Regions from separate parts of the Pseudoalteromonas galatheae genome, predicted to be linked through region 1. Evidence: predicted binding sites of a transcription regulator. Region 1 holds the regulator's gene; the other holds the start of a gene.
The links. The regulator ArgR, encoded in region 1, controls arginine synthesis, uptake and breakdown. The targets are predictions, from matches to a motif close to ANTGAATANNTATTCANT.
Positions count from the first base shown of each region.

Region 1 (7,915 bases):
AGTTATGCTCAGTACGCACTCTTGCTCGACCTTTCACTTTAAGCTCGGTGCTTCCAAAAGTGTCAACACGCTGTTGGTTGAGTTTATCTATTTGGCTTTTTAGATCATTACCAAAGTTACCAAGTCGGCGCTTAATCAGTTGATAAGAGTCTTGTTCGAGCGTTCGCTCTGGCGCTTGTTGCGTTGCTTCCGTCATTCTTTACTTTCCTATTGTGCGCTGTCGCAAATGGGGGAGAGGAGCCAAGAAGATTGACTCCTCAAGGTTAATTACTCTAGTGGTTCGCTTTGTTTACTGCCATTTAACGAGCCGCCAAGTAACTTGAGTAGCTGCTGTTTGTCCGCATCTGAGCTATTACTTAGTTGTTGGAAGAACTTACTCATGTTGATGTTTTTTAGCGTTTCTGACGACGCATTAGCACCAGCTAATACCCCTTTTAGATCGTCCATCAAATTACGCTCACCGTTTAGGTGATCTTTGAATACGGTTTGTACCGTCTTACTTTCGCCGACTAAGCCGTCAATTGACTTGCCTACTGTGATGGCATTCATAAACTGGTTAAAGAACTGGCCGTCGCCGCCCATAAAGTTGATATCTGCACCGCTCAGCGCTTTACCTAATACTTCAGCCTGACTTGCAGAAACCTGCTTGTTCGCTTCGATATTCGCAAGCGTCAGTTCTTTCTGTTGGTTTAGCTGTAGTGTAAAGCCTTCGTATTCACGGGCGTCTTTATCCATCTTATTAAGTGCTTCCAGCTTCTCCGTAAGGCCTTTAGCTTCTGCCGACATCTTACGCTCAAGGTTGATAGCTTCTGCTTCACCTTGTTTTTCAATTGCCTCAGCCATTGCTGCTTGTACTTCAGCTTCTGCCAAACCAATTTCACGTTTGCCTTGTGCTTCGGCTTCACTTTGCTTCTTAGTTGCTTCAGCCATTGCTGCTTGTACTTCGGCCTCGGCACGGCCAATATCACGTTTACCTTGCGCTTCGGCTTCTAGTTTTTGCTGTAGCACTTTGGCATCTGTTTCGCCTTGTATCGCACTTGCAGTGGCTTTAGCCTTGATGATATCAGCCTCAGCAAGACCTGGTGCGGCAGCCTCAACCTGAGCAGCCTCTGCAAGAATTTTCTTCGACTCAGCGGTCTGGTTCGCAATACGCAGCTCCGCCGCAGCCATTTTTTCCATTTCTCGGGCTTTAAATTCAGCAGCTTGTTCTTTGGCTTTAGCTGCTTCAATATCTTTAACCAACGCCTCTTCGGCTTCTGCTTGAGCAAGAATAATTTTCGCTTGCTTTTCTCGTTCAGCTTCTGCAATACATTGTACGTCTTTGATACGCTCCTGTTCTTCAGCAACGGTTTTCTCTACGGCAACACGTTCGCGTTGGACATCGGCGATTTCTTTTTGCTCGACTTCCAGTGCTTTGGCTTTTTGGATACGTAAAATTTCGGTTTCGCGTTCGCGCTCAATAATTTCTATCTGGCGAGAGCGTGTGACTTTTTCTTCTTCGATGCCGAGTAAGCGAAGGCGATTTTGCTCTGCAACATCGATTTCACGCTGTTTATTGTGTTCTGCAATTGCAATTGCTTCGTCCGCTTTGAGGCGTGCTTCTTCGGCTTTTAAGCGCTCTTCATGCTTAACACGTTCAGCTTCTGCGGCTTCGCGAGCGCGCACTGATTCGATTTCACGGCGCTGTCTTGCGCTAGCGTCTTCTTTTTGTCTCTCGACTTCTGCGGCTTTTTCAAATGCTGCTTGGTTTTGGTTGTCGATTTGCGCTTTTTCATCGCATTTAAGCTGGTTAGTTTCCACGTTTTGGCGTGAGGTTTTTTCGGTAATACGGCGAATACCTTCAGCATCAAGAATGTTATTTGGATCTAACTTGTCGATTGAGGTTTGTTCAAGATAGTCAATTGCGACATCCTCTAACGTATAGCCAGATAAATCTTGTCCAATCACTTCTTTAATAGAATCTCGGAACTCGTTACGATGTGTAAATAGCTCCTCAAAATTCATGCGCTTACCAACGGTTTTCAAGGCTTCGGAGAATTTTGCCTCAAATAATGCTTGTAAGGTTTCTGGTGCCGAGGCACGTGCACAGCCAACTTGTTTCGCAACGCGTAGGATATCTTCTTTGTTTTCGTTTACGCGAATGTAAAAAGTGATGGCGATGTCAGCACGGATATTGTCTTTACAGATCAGGCCGCTATTTTCACGACGCTCCAATACCATGCGGTTAGTTGAAATATCCATGACTTCCATTTTATGGATCACGGGTAGCACAATGCCGCCCGTTGTTGTGACATCAGGCTCATTTTTCATCTTGTTGATGATCAATGCCTGACCCTGTTCGACCTTGCGGTAGAACTTTCCAATCAGAAGTAGAATGGCAAAAATAATGACGATGGATATGCCCACGATTGCGAGCACCGGTCCGAGGTTGTTTAGAAATTCCATGTTTTTTCCTGCGTTGCGCTATGTTGTTTGAGTTGGTACTAGCTATGCCAACTCGTTCCTAAATTCCGTTATTTTCCGTACTATTACCAAGGTTTAGCCACAATCGTGTAGCTATGTGTAAGGGGGTCATGTTCGATAAGTAAGGCATTGTCTCCTAGTGTGAAAGTGTTTTCTTCGTCCGAGCGCACTTCGATAAGTTGCTCTGTTCCTTGAATATATACTCTGGCTTGACCAAACGTGTTGTTAACTCTTGATGTTGCAATAACGCATTCGAGCCCAACCAGCGCTTGCTTTGATGTGGTTTCTTGGCTTTCGAAAAAGCGTCGTAGTGGCCTTACAATGACGGCGGTTAGTGGTAATGCAACAATGAGGCTAGCAAGCATAAATACCGTGCCCATCAGGTAGTAAAAAATGCCATTACCCAGCAGGTAAGCAAAAAACTGTTGCACATAAATACTGGTAATCCAGCCTAGCGCGATGATTAAACTCAATGAAATACTCACTGGGACACCACCAAAAGCGACCTCCCAAAAAGAACCAGAGCTTGCGCCTTCGGCTTCAATATCAACATCGCCTTCTAAGATATCGATATCAGCAAAACCAAGTAAAGCAATTAACCAGAACAACAGCACAATCAGTAGTAGTGTTGAAAAAATAACAGTGGGAAACGTAAATGCAGTATTTAAAAATTCCATTGCTGTTCCTTAGTTCCTTGTATTTCCATTTTTTGCGGTAGGGGGCCTATCAATGTTATTAGGTGTCTCTAATTTGTCAGAGCGATTGAATCCCCGTTCCGTATCATAGGATAGTGAGATGATTGAGTAAAGAGAATAGCGAGCAGATCCAATGAGCTTAAATGCCGCCGAAAATAAGCTATAGAAGCTAATCAATCAGCTTAAAAAACTATCCACGCGTAATGAGAAAATCCCACCTTGCGTTTCTAAAGTTGCCACACACGGACATATTATGTCAAACATTTTTTGCTGTAAAGATAAGCAGTTTATTCTGTTTATTGTAATAGTGAGAAAGCGTAATTGCTCAGAGGAAAGTACCAGAGTAAGTGCTAACTTGTGAGTCAGCACTAATAAAAATAACAGACTAAACGTTATCGAACAGGGTTTTTACTTTGTCTAAAGTAATGTCGATTTCAGAGACTTTTGCAGGCGCAATGAAAATCGTGTCGTCGCCAGCAATGGTACCTAATACGCCATCTGCGGTACCTAAAGAGTCAAGTAATCTTGCAATTAATTGTGCAGCCCCCGGGCTGGTTCGAATTATAATCATCATTTCGTTGTGCATAATATCAACGACTAACTGACGCAAAGGACTTTTTGCTGTCGGTACGCTCATTTCTGCGGGTAAACAGTAAACCATTTCTTGCTTAGCATTGCGTGTACGTACAGCACCAAACTTGCTCAGCATGCGCGACACTTTACTCTGACTGACATTGTCAAACCCTTGTTGTTTTAGAGCATCAACAATTTCGCCTTGAGAGCCAAAGTTTTCTTCTTTTAAAATGGCTTTAAATGCTTTGATAAGTGCTTCTTGTTTTTCTTGCGGCTGCATAGTCTGTCTTCTTTTACGGCTAATCTTTAAATTCTACACAAAACCACTAAGATTCCCAAATTTGCGCGACCAAAATGACAGTCGTAAAGCATAAATAGACAAAGTGTCGCGATCTTTACACTTTTATTTAAGACATTAGTCAAAAAATCTCGAAAATAACCGTGATTAATTTGTGTTTAACAGCGCTTTTCATTATCTTTACTGCACACTCAATTCCACCTTCAAATTATGGAGAATTCAAATGAAAGTTGCTGTATTAGGTGCCGCTGGCGGTATCGGTCAAGCTCTATCTTTATTGCTTAAAAATGGTCTTCCAGCTGGCTCTGAGTTAGCGCTTTATGACGTTGCACCTGTTGTACCTGGTGTTGCAGTTGACTTATCTCACATCCCAACTGCGGTAAAAGTAGCGGGTTATGGTAAAGACGACCTAGACCCAGCTCTTGCTGGTGCTGACGTAGTGCTTATCCCAGCTGGTATGCCTCGTAAGCCTGGTATGGACCGTGCTGACCTATTCAACGTTAACGCAGGTATCATCAAGACACTTGCTGAAGGTATCGTTAGAAACTGCCCTAAAGCACTTGTTGGTATCATCACAAACCCAGTAAATGGCACGGTACCAATCGTTGCTGAAGTGTTCAAAAAAGCAGGTACTTATGATCCAGCTCGCGTATTCGGTGTAACAACGCTTGACGTTATCCGCGCTGAAACTTTTATCGCAGAGCTTAAAGGTCTAGACGTTGCTGAAGTTAAGATCCCAGTAATTGGTGGTCACTCAGGTACTACAATTCTACCTCTACTTTCTCAAGTTGAAGGTGTTGAGTTCACTGACGAAGAAGTTGCTTCACTAACAACTCGTATCCAAAACGCGGGTACTGAAGTGGTTGAAGCTAAAGCGGGTGGCGGTTCAGCTACACTTTCAATGGGTGCAGCAGCAGCACGTTTCTGCTTCTCACTAGTGAAAGGCTTACAAGGTGAAGAAGTACTTGAGTACGCATACGTTGAAGGTAACACAGGCGACGCAACATTCTTTGCACAGCCAGTCATCCTTGGTAAAAACGGTGTAGAGAAGTTACTTCCTTACGGTGAGCTAAGCGCGTTTGAGCAAAAAGCAAAAGACGACATGCTAGCGACACTTGAAAAAGACATCAAAGAAGGTGTTGATTTCATGGCGTAAGCCAAATTGATACAAAAAAACCAGTCGCTTCACAGTGACTGGTTTTTTTTATGCTTGATTCTTCTTAGTGAAGAATACGTGCTCTGATAGTGCCTTCAACCGCACTTAACTCTTTCAACGCCACTTCAGAGTGGTCACTATCGACGTCGATAACCACGTAACCAATAGATTCATCCGTTTGTAGGTATTGCGCCGCTATATTGATACCGTGCTGAGCGAACGCTTGGTTGATTTGCGTTAGTACGCCTGGGCGGTTTACGTGTACGTGCAATAAACGACTTCGGTTTGATAATTCAGGTAGAGAAACCTCAGGGAAGTTAACAGCCGTGACTGTTGAACCGTTATCTGAATACTTCGCCAACTTACCCGCGACTTCCACACCGATGTTTTCTTGTGCTTCTTGGGTAGAACCACCAACGTGTGGGGTTAGCAGAGCATTATCAAACTCGCGTAGTGGTGAGACGAATTCTTCATGATTAGATTTTGGCTCAACGGGGAATACATCGATAGCAGCGCCGGAAAGTTTCTTAGCCGCTAATGCTTCAGCTAAGGCGTCGATATCAACAACCGTTCCACGTGATGCGTTAATTAGGATTGCGCCTTGCTTCATCACTTCAATTTCAGCCATGCCAATAAGATTTTTGGTTTGTGGCGTCTCTGGTACATGTAAACTGACTACGTCCGCTCTTTGCAGCAGTTGCGTAAGCGTGTGTAACTGCGTTGCATTGCCGAGCGTTAACTTATCTTCGATGTCATAAAACTCGACGTTCATACCGATATTCTCAGCCATAATGCCGAGCTGGGTGCCGATGTGACCATAACCGATAATACCCAGCGTTTTACCACGGGCTTCGTACGAGCCGTCGGCAGATTTATCCCACTCTCCGCGATGCGCTTTTGCGTTACGTTCAGGAACACGGCGCAGTAACAAGAGAATTTCACCTAATACGAGCTCGGCTACAGAGCGGGTGTTAGAAAATGGGGCGTTGAACACGGCAATACCACGTTTTTTAGCAGCATCTAAATCTACTTGGTTGGTGCCGATGCAGAAGCAGCCAATAGCGACCAGCTTTTCAGCCTGTTCTAGTACTGCCTCTGTAAGGTGGGTACGTGAGCGGATCCCGACAAAGTGAGCATCTTTGATCCGCTCGATCAGCTCAGGCTCCGGTAAGGATGTTTTAACGTAGTCTATGTTGCTATAACCGTTGCGCTTTAGTGTCTCAACGGCGCTTTGATGTACGCCTTCTAACAACAAAATTCGAATTTTATCCTTTGATAACGAAACCTTGCTCATCTGTAATCTCACTAGTTGATTTTAGGCCCTTCTGGAGTGCCTGTTATTACAACGTCAGCGCCACGTGCGGCAAATAAGCCGTTAGTCACAACGCCAACAATCTGGTTAATTTTTTCTTCAAGCGCTTTTGCTGCGCTAATTTCTAGGCCATGCACATCAAGAATGACATTGCCGTTATCTGTGATAACGCCTTGGCGGTAAACCGGATCGCCACCTAGTTTTAGTAACTCTCTTGCCACGTAGCTACGCGCCATTGGGATCACTTCAACAGGTAGTGGAAATGCGCCTAGCGTCTCAACATGCTTTGTATTATCAACGATACAAACAAATTTCTTGGCAACTGCTGCAACGATTTTCTCGCGCGTCAGTGCTGCGCCACCACCTTTTATCATTTCGTTGGTGCTATTGATTTCGTCTGCGCCATCGACATATACCGCAAGCTCTGACACATCGTTTAACTCGAAAACTTCAATACCAAGTGCTTTTAGCTTCTCTGTTGAAGCTTCAGAGCTTGATACTGCCCCTTTGATTTGATCCTTGATACTGCCAAGCGCATCAATAAAGTGGTTTACCGTTGAGCCTGTACCAACCCCAACAATGGTGTTTTCTTCTACATAGTTCAAAGCTGCCCATGCTGCGGCTTTTTTCATTTCATCTTGAGTCATAACGCTACACTTAGTTGTCATTGAAGTTGTATGGAGTATAACTCAATCAAAGTGTCAGCGTCATGGTCAAAAGCGCCTCAAAATGCGCTTAACTATTTGCCTGCTCAATTATTTTTTGGCCAAGTGTACAGTTTGGTTGGAGTGAGGATAGTTGGGAGCGGTACATCCCAAGCAGCTGTTGGTAAGCTTGGAACTTGCTGGCAATCATGAGCAAGACCAACAAGTGCTGGTTTAGCTCGTTGCTCAGCGTAGTGTAACGCTAATGTTCTATCGTAGTACCCACCGCCCATACCGAGGCGATTACCTTGCTCATCAAAAGCAACGAGAGGCATCAAAAGTAAATCCAATGATGCAAGCGGTGCTACTGCTGAGCAATCTAACTTAGGTTCCAAGATAGCATAGCGATTTGCCTTCATGGGTGAGTTTTTTTCATACTTCTGGAAGAGCAGATTAGCATGATTAAAGGGGTGGATTACAGGTAAGAAAACGTGGTGTTTTTTATCCCAAAGAGATTGAATTAAAAGGGATGTATCTAGTTCGCCATCGTTTTGTATATAGACCCCTACATTGGCATTTTTAGGTAGCTCTATATGTTGAAAAAAATTAATGTTTAGGTTTGTCGCAGCTGCTCTCTGTTGCTCTGCTGACAGCGAATTTCTTGCGTTTCTAATCATTTTTCTCAAATTAGTACGATCAACTTGAGATTTATTTATGTTGCTATTAGTTTTATTCATTCTAACGCGAGCCACTCAGGGAAAAACAGACTTACGC
Region 1 covers NZ_PNCO02000001.1:649,128-657,042, forward strand. The annotation lists gene CWC29_RS02780 (DNA repair ATPase) at 1-196, opposite strand, end outside; gene CWC29_RS02785 (hypothetical protein) at 268-2,445, opposite strand; gene CWC29_RS02790 (OB-fold-containig protein) at 2,529-3,140, opposite strand; gene argR (transcriptional regulator ArgR) at 3,544-4,011, opposite strand; gene mdh (malate dehydrogenase) at 4,253-5,185, shown strand; gene serA (phosphoglycerate dehydrogenase) at 5,250-6,479, opposite strand; gene rpiA (ribose-5-phosphate isomerase RpiA) at 6,491-7,144, opposite strand; gene CWC29_RS02815 (5-formyltetrahydrofolate cyclo-ligase) at 7,249-7,878, opposite strand; gene CWC29_RS02820 (hypothetical protein) at 7,875-7,915, opposite strand, start outside.

Region 2 (7,915 bases), 2.5 Mb from region 1:
TTCACGACCAGTGTGGGCAATACCGCCTGCTTGCTCGACAAGCATCGCCATTGGATTGGCTTCGTAAAGTAGGCGAAGTTTAAACGGTTTGTTTGGATCTTTACGATCTTCTGGGTAAGTGAATAGTCCGCCACGACATAATACGCGGTGAACATCGCCAACCATTGCTGCTATCCAGCGCATATTGAAGTTTTTACCACGCGGCCCGGTTTCACCTTCAAGTAGATCGGCAATGTAGTTTTGCATTGCTGGGGTCCAATGGCGTTGGTTTGAAGCGTTAATGGCAAACTCTTTCGTGTCTTCAGGAATGGCAGCAAAGTCTTGCGTGAGTAGGAAGCTACCGTGTGTTTTGTCCAGCGTAAACAAGCGAGTTCCCTTGCCTGTTGATAGCGCTAACATGGTTGATGGGCCATATAACACATAGCCCGCTGCTACTTGTTTATGACCCGGCTGCATAAAGATCGCAGGATCGCTAGGATCTGAACCTTCAGGGGCTTCCATTATAGAGAAAATAGTACCAACTAGTGAATTAATGTCGGTATTGGATGAACCATCTAACGGATCGAAAGCGACAATATAGTTCGCTTTTGGATTGCCGGCGACGGTGTAATCTTCTTCTTCAGAAGCGATAGCTTTGACATAGCCAGATTCAAGCAAAATATCTTTCAATAGCTGGTTTGAAAGTACATCGAGCTTCTTTTGCGTTTCACCTTGAATGTTCTCATCTAAGGTTGAACCTAATACACCTGAAAGTGCACCTTGGCCAACACGGAACGATATTTCTTTACATGCCGCGAGAATGGTTCGGATTAGAGAAACCAACTCACGAGAACAACCATCTTCAATTAACACCGGAGGGAGTCTACGCATTTTTTAAATCCTGATCACCTTGTGTTTATGGCAATAAATAGTGTGAGAGGTGCCATAAACTGCGCTGTAATTCGTCTTGAAAGGCTGTAAATTGTATACGATTTCATATACAACTGGGGTTAAGCCTCAAAACCATAAATAACAAAGAGCAGCCATGAGAAAAATAACGTGCTTTACTCAAACTGTAACCACTTTGCTACTGTGTATGATAACCCAAGCACACGCAGCAATTAAGTCTATTGATGAATTTACTGCCAGTTTTAATCATCATCCCGGTTTTTATGCCTTCTATAGCGATGATTCGAGCGGCAAACTTTACTTAGATATCGACAAACTAGACGCTCCTTTCTTGTTACAGCATAGTTTACCTTATGGTGTGGGTTCGAATGATATCGGCTTAGACCGTGGCCAGTTAGGCGGTACGCACTTAGTTCAATTTGAGCGTTTTGGTAATAAGGTAATGCTGCGCGCTATAAACACTTATTATCGCGCAAGTGCGAATAATATGGCAGAAAAGCAAAGCGTTAAAGAGGCTTTTGCTTCAAGCATTCTACACGGGTTCAGTGTGGTTGCAGAAGATAAAGACAGTGTGCTAATTGACTACACGCCTTATCTACTCAGCGACGTGCATGGCGTGTCTCGCACGTTGGCAAATCGTAATCAAGGTAGTTTTAGCTTAGACTCAAGCCGCAGCGCTGTGTTTATGTCGCGTTCAAAGGCATTTGTTAAAAACACAGAACTGGAAGCCGTGTTGACATTCAAAGGCACAAAGCCTGGTGAATATGTACGCCAGGTGAGTGCGGAACCTTATACGCTAACAGTACATCAGCACCATTCTTTAATTGAGCTGCCTGACGATAACTACCAGCCACGTGCGTTTCATCCGCAATCGGGTTATTGGAGTATCGAGCATAAGGATTACTCTGCAGCGCTTGGACAGTCAATGTTTGTGCGTTACATTCCTCGCCACCGCTTAAAGAAAAAAGACCCAACTGCACAAGTCTCGGAGGCCGTAGAGCCAATTATTTACTATCTTGATCCTGGTGTACCTGAGCCTGTCAAAACTGCATTACTTGATGGTGCCAAATGGTGGGACCAAGCATTTGAGGCAGCAGGCTATAAAAATGCGTTTCAAGTCAAAGTACTCCCTGAAAATGCCGATCCTATGGATATTCGCTACAACGTGATCCAATGGGTGCATCGCGCGACTCGAGGGTGGTCATACGGCGCGTCGGTGATAGACCCGCGTACCGGTGAAATTTTAAAAGGTCACGTGACGCTAGGCTCGCTGCGTGTCCGTCAAGATATTCTTATTGCCGAAGCACTTTCTGCGCCATTTGTTGAGGGTAATGAAGTGACTGAGCGACTTCATGCTATGGCGCTAGACCGTATTCGTCAGTTGAGTGCACATGAAATTGGCCACACGTTGGGCATTGCACACAACTTCTCAGCGTCGGTAAAGGATCGCGCGTCAGTCATGGACTATCCACATCCACTAGTAGGATTTGAAAATGGCCAACTTGATATTACCAAGGGCTACGCAAAAGGCATGGGCGCGTGGGATACGCAAGTGATTAAATATGGTTATAGTGATTTCGGTGACGTTGATGAAGCCACTGAGCTTGCAGCTATTCTCGCTGAAAATAAGGCGCAAGGGCTTGAGTTTATCTCTGATTCAGACGCCAGAGCACAGGGCGGAGCGCATCCAACGGCGCACCTTTGGGATAATGGGGCAGATCCCGCAGCCGAATTACTGCGTGTGCTGGATGTCCGCAAGCAGGCGTTGAATAGCTTTGGTATTCACAGTATTCAAAAAGGAGTTGCTCTGTCGCAGCTAGAGGAGAAGCTGGTCCCACTGTATCTTTTCCACCGTTACCAAGTTGAAGCCGCAGTAAAACTGATTGGTGGCGTGGACTATGACTATGAAGTCCGTGGTGACGAGGTGATAAAAGGCGCGAAAGTCGTGGCTAAAGAGGTACAGCAAAATGCAGCCAATGCGCTTTTGAGTACGCTCTCACCTGCGGCGTTGACTATTCCTGACTCTATTTTGGCGTTAATACCTCCTAAGGCTTACGGTGAGTATAAAACTCGCGAAAGTATCAAGGGGAGAACAGGGCTAACTCTAGATGCGATGGCATTACCAGAAGTTGCCGCACTCCATAGCCTTGACTTGCTGCTTAATCCACAGCGATTAAATCGTCTCGCACAGCAGCATGCACGTGATACTCAATATTTTGGTACTCAAGCACTTTTAGAGGCTTTATATCAGCAGGTATTTGCTCAATCAGGCAGCAAAGGTATGGCTCAAAAGCTACAGCAACGAGTGCAATACCTAAGTGCAACCAAGCTTGTAAAACTGAGTAACAACGATAAAGTCGCACCTGAAGTGCAAGCGCAGTTAAAGTTTTATTTAGCAAAAGTTGCGAAAGACTTTAATCAGTCCTCGGTATTTAGCGATGTTGCTTTTGATCAAGCGTTTAAACATATGCTCGCACAGCAAATCAATCACTACTTAGATTCGGGAGAGTGGCCTGAAAGCTTTAAGGCGCTTGAAATGCCGCCAGGCTCACCAATCTAGCCTTTAAAGCAAAGCTGAAAAAAGGGCGCTCGAGTGAGCGCCCTTTTTAGTTATAATTAACTAAAGCAACTTTCTCTTATTAGCTGCTTAATTATATCCTGACTTGGCTGGATTTTTTCCATTGCTAAAAACTCGTTGGGTTGGTGTGCTTGATTAATTGAACCTGGTCCCATAACGATAGTTTCGCAGCCTAGCTGCTGTAGAAATGGAGCTTCGGTGCAATAGTTTACCGCAATTGCTTGTTGTCCTGACAGGCGCTCAGCCATTTTCACTAAAGCAGAATCCGTTGAGCCGGTAAAAGCCGGAATGGGCTCGTGCATATCTATAACCGAGACACTATTTGGATAATGTGTATTGATGGGGGCCACCGCTGCCGTAAGCATGGCTTGTAGTTCCTTGATACTCAGGCCAGGCAAAGGACGCATATCAATATGTAGTTCACAACAGCCACAAATACGGTTGGCATTGTCGCCGCCATGAATGTGTCCGAGGTTTAAAGTTGGGTAAGGAATAGCAAAATGTGGAGTTGAATATTTATTCTTTAATTCTTCTCTTAACTTTAATAAATTTGCAATCACCTGGTGCATGATTTCAATGGCATTTAAGCCGCGCTCTGGATCTGAGCTATGGCCTGAACGACCAACGATACGGATGGCGGTCGTCATATGCCCTTTGTGGGTAAATACCGGCACCATATCAGTGGGTTCACCAATAATACAGCGCGCCGGTTTCAAGCTTGGATGTTTCGCAATTTCCTGAGCACCAGCCATGGTGGTTTCTTCATCGGCGGTGGCTAAAATCATGATAGGAGCATTTTGCTGTAATTCATCAAGCTCTGAGATTGCATTCAATACGAAAGCAAAAAAACCTTTCATATCAATGCTTCCAAGACCATATAATTTATTATCTTGCGCGCTTAATTTAAAAGGATCGAATTGCCAGCGGCTATCGTCGAAGGGAACGGTATCCGTGTGGCCAGCCAGCATTAACCCACCATCGCCACTGCCTCGTCTTGCAATTAGATTATATTTTCCTTTTGCATGTTCAAGCTCTGTTACTTCGACGGTAAACCCTAACGTTTCGCACCACTGTGCGAGTAGCTGGATCACATTCTGATTACTCATGTTGAGACTTTCTTCTAATGCACTGATAGATGGCGCGGCGATCAGTTGCTGATACATTTCCATAAAAGCGGGCAATTTCATAAAAATTCCTAAAATACTTATTCAAAGTTCTTGCATAAAAATATAAAGATGTTTAGAGTGAATATCAATTCACTTTTTTAGCATAAATATATTTTGGAGCAGCAATGCGACGATTTGACTTCAACAATTAGCAGAACCAATCCTAATCAAACTTTTTTTAATCTTGAGAACACTATGTTGAAAGTATCTATAATCGGAGCGAGCGGCTACAGTGGCGCTGAGCTTGCTAAGCTGGTTGCCAAGCATCCTGCCTTCACACTTGCGCATTGCTTTGTATCTGAGCAAAGCTTAGACAAACACAAATTCATCAGCGATTTATATCCAGAATATTCGGGCTTGCTAGATATTGAGCTGCAACCCTTAAATGAGCAAGCTTTTTCGTTGATAGAGCAATCATCGGACTATGTGTGTTTATGCACGGATCACAAAGTTAGCGTAGAACTTGCACCGGTATTTTTACAGATGGGCAAACGGGTTTTTGACCTATCTGGAGGTTACCGTTTATCTAGCAATGAAGACTACGAAACTTACTACGGTTTTTCTCACCCACATCAAGACTGGTTAGCGCAAGCGCAATACGGGTTAGCTGAATGGTATGGCGATGCTATTAAAACGGCAAAGTTAGTGGCGGTCGCGGGCTGCTATCCGACTGCGGCACTCAATGCACTCAAGCCATTACAACAAGCTGATTTGATAACAGAGCAACCAGTTATCATCAATGCTGTTTCTGGCGTGACTGGCGCGGGTAGAAAAGCGAATGTCGCCACACTCTTTTGCGAAGTATCTCTTGCACCATACGGTTTGTTTACGCACAGACATAGTCCAGAAATAGAAAAATATCTTGAACACCCGGTGTTGTTTACACCGCATTTAGGGAACTTTAAACGTGGTATCTTAGAAACAATCTACGTCACCCTGAAAGAAAATGTCACGCCAAATCAAGTCGATGCTGCTTATCAGGTGCTTGCCGATGAGCCGTTGATCAGATTAAAGGGGAGTCAACTCCCATCAATTAAAGCCGTTGAAAATCAGCCTTTTGTTGATATTGGCTGGCAGCAAAAGGGCAATCAACTGATCGTGGTTGTCGCGATTGATAACTTGCTTAAAGGGGCAGCAGGCCAAGCATTACAGTGTATGAACTTGGCGGCGGGACTTGAGCATTATCAAGGTTTAGGAGTAGTAGCATGAGTAAGCAAACTTGGGTGATTAAACTAGGTGGTGCGGTGTTGAATCAAGAGGGGGCAGCACAAGCATTGTTTTCAGCTATCAAGCAAATTCAACAGGATGCACCACACAAGCAGTTTGTGATTGTTCATGGTGGTGGGGCGCTAGTTGATAAGTGGTTGAGTGATGCCGGTTTTGCTACTGCAAAACATCAAGGACTGCGGATCAGTCCGCAAGAGCAAATGCCGTATATTGTTGGTGCACTTGCAGGCTGTGCCAACAAGCAACTGATGGCGGACGCCATTACCGCCATGCTCAAGCCCGTTGGACTGTGTTTGTATGATGCAGGGTTTAGCACAACTCAAAAGCTTAAAGCGCTTGGTCGCGTAGGTAGCTGTGAAGCAAGCGAAGGCGGTATGCTTGAAGCGGTGTTGGAGTTTGACAGATTGCCTGTTGTCAGTTCAGTTGGTATTGGCGCTGACGGCCATTTATACAACGTGAATGCGGATGAAGCAGCGGCTGCTATCGCCAGTAAACTTGGTGCAGAACTTATTTTTATGACTGATGTTGAGGCGGTACTTGATGGCGATAAACAGCCATTAAATCAACTTAACGCGGAACAGATCTCAACGTTAATCGCGCAAAAGGTCATTGTGGGCGGGATGGAGGTCAAAGTTAAGACCAGTCTTCACGCTGCCCAACACTTACGACGAGGGGTGTACATCTCTAGCTGGCAAAAGCCAGAAAATTTAATTGCGTTGCTCAATGGTGAGCACGTAGGTACACAAATTCTGCCGTAGGAAAACACCATGACTAAGCATTTTTTAACTGGTTTGGAATTAGACCAAACTAAAGTTTTGAACTTATTAAAGCTTGCAAAAAATATTAAAAATCAACCGCAAGAATATAACCAAGCCTTAGCTGGCAAGTCGATAGTCACGCTATTTGAAAAGCCGAGCTTAAGAACAAGGCTGTCGTTTGATATCGGTATCCATAGATTAGGCGGCCATGCTGTGTATTTAGATCAGCAAAATGGCGCAATGGGGGCGCGTGAATCTGTCAAAGATTTTGCGCTTAATATTTCTACTTGGGCCGATGGCCTTGTGGCTCGCGTAAATCACCATAGTACGCTTGAAACGCTCGCTGAGTTTTCGTCGGTGCCTGTTGTGAATAGTCTATGTGATTTATATCACCCTTGCCAAGCGTTGGCTGATTTTCTCACTTTATTTGAAACCTATGACGATGTCAGTCAGATCAAAATCGCTTATCTCGGTGAAGGCAACAACGTAACACATTCATTAATGTTGCTTGCGGCTACACTAGGCACTGATTTTGTGGCGGTTTGCCCTAAAGGCCACTCTCCAGATGCACAAATTGTTAAGCAAGCTGAGCAAATTGCTGCGGTAAATGGTGCCTCGGTTCTGGTCAGCGATCGGGTAGAGGCGGCGGCTGGCGCTAATGTGCTCTACGCTGATACTTGGGTTTCGATGGGGAATAAAACGCCAATTGAGCAGGTGAAAGACACCTTTATGCCATATCAAATCAACCAACAATTGGTTGAAGCGTGTGGCGCACAAACCATTTTGCACTGCCAGCCAGCACATCGTGAGTTTGAAATTACTTCCGAAGTGATGGATGGGCCAAAGTCAAAAATTATTCAACAAGCTGAAAACCGCATGCATGCCCAAAACGCATTGCTGGTATCGCTGTTAAACAAAGATTACGTTTGAGGTTAAAGAACATGAGCAAGATTAAAAAAGTGGTACTGGCTTACTCTGGTGGATTAGATACATCAGCGATTGTACCATGGTTAAAAGAGAACTATGGCTGCGAAGTTGTCGCCTTTGTTGCCGATGTAGGTCAAGGTGAAGAAGAACTGGTTGGGGTTGAAGAAAAGGCAATCGCATCAGGTGCCTCTGAGTGCCATATCGTCGACTTAAAAGAAGAAATGGTTAGCGACTACATTTATCCAACCCTTAAAACAGGCGCTATCTATGAAGGAACATATTTACTGGGCACTTCAATGGCGCGTCCTATTATCGCCAAAGCACAAGTTGAAATCGCTCGTAAAGTTGGCGCGGATGCACTTTCTCATGGT
Region 2 covers NZ_PNCO02000001.1:3,190,390-3,198,304, reverse strand. The annotation lists gene CWC29_RS14210 (class 1 fructose-bisphosphatase) at 1-870, opposite strand, end outside; gene CWC29_RS14205 (zinc-dependent metalloprotease) at 1,025-3,448, shown strand; gene argE (acetylornithine deacetylase) at 3,505-4,653, opposite strand; gene argC (N-acetyl-gamma-glutamyl-phosphate reductase) at 4,831-5,841, shown strand; gene argB (acetylglutamate kinase) at 5,838-6,617, shown strand; gene CWC29_RS14185 (ornithine carbamoyltransferase) at 6,627-7,547, shown strand; gene CWC29_RS14180 (argininosuccinate synthase) at 7,559-7,915, shown strand, end outside.
Region 2: argC (N-acetyl-gamma-glutamyl-phosphate reductase) is a predicted target of ArgR. The motif match lies at 4,710-4,727, and genes of this name have one in related genera.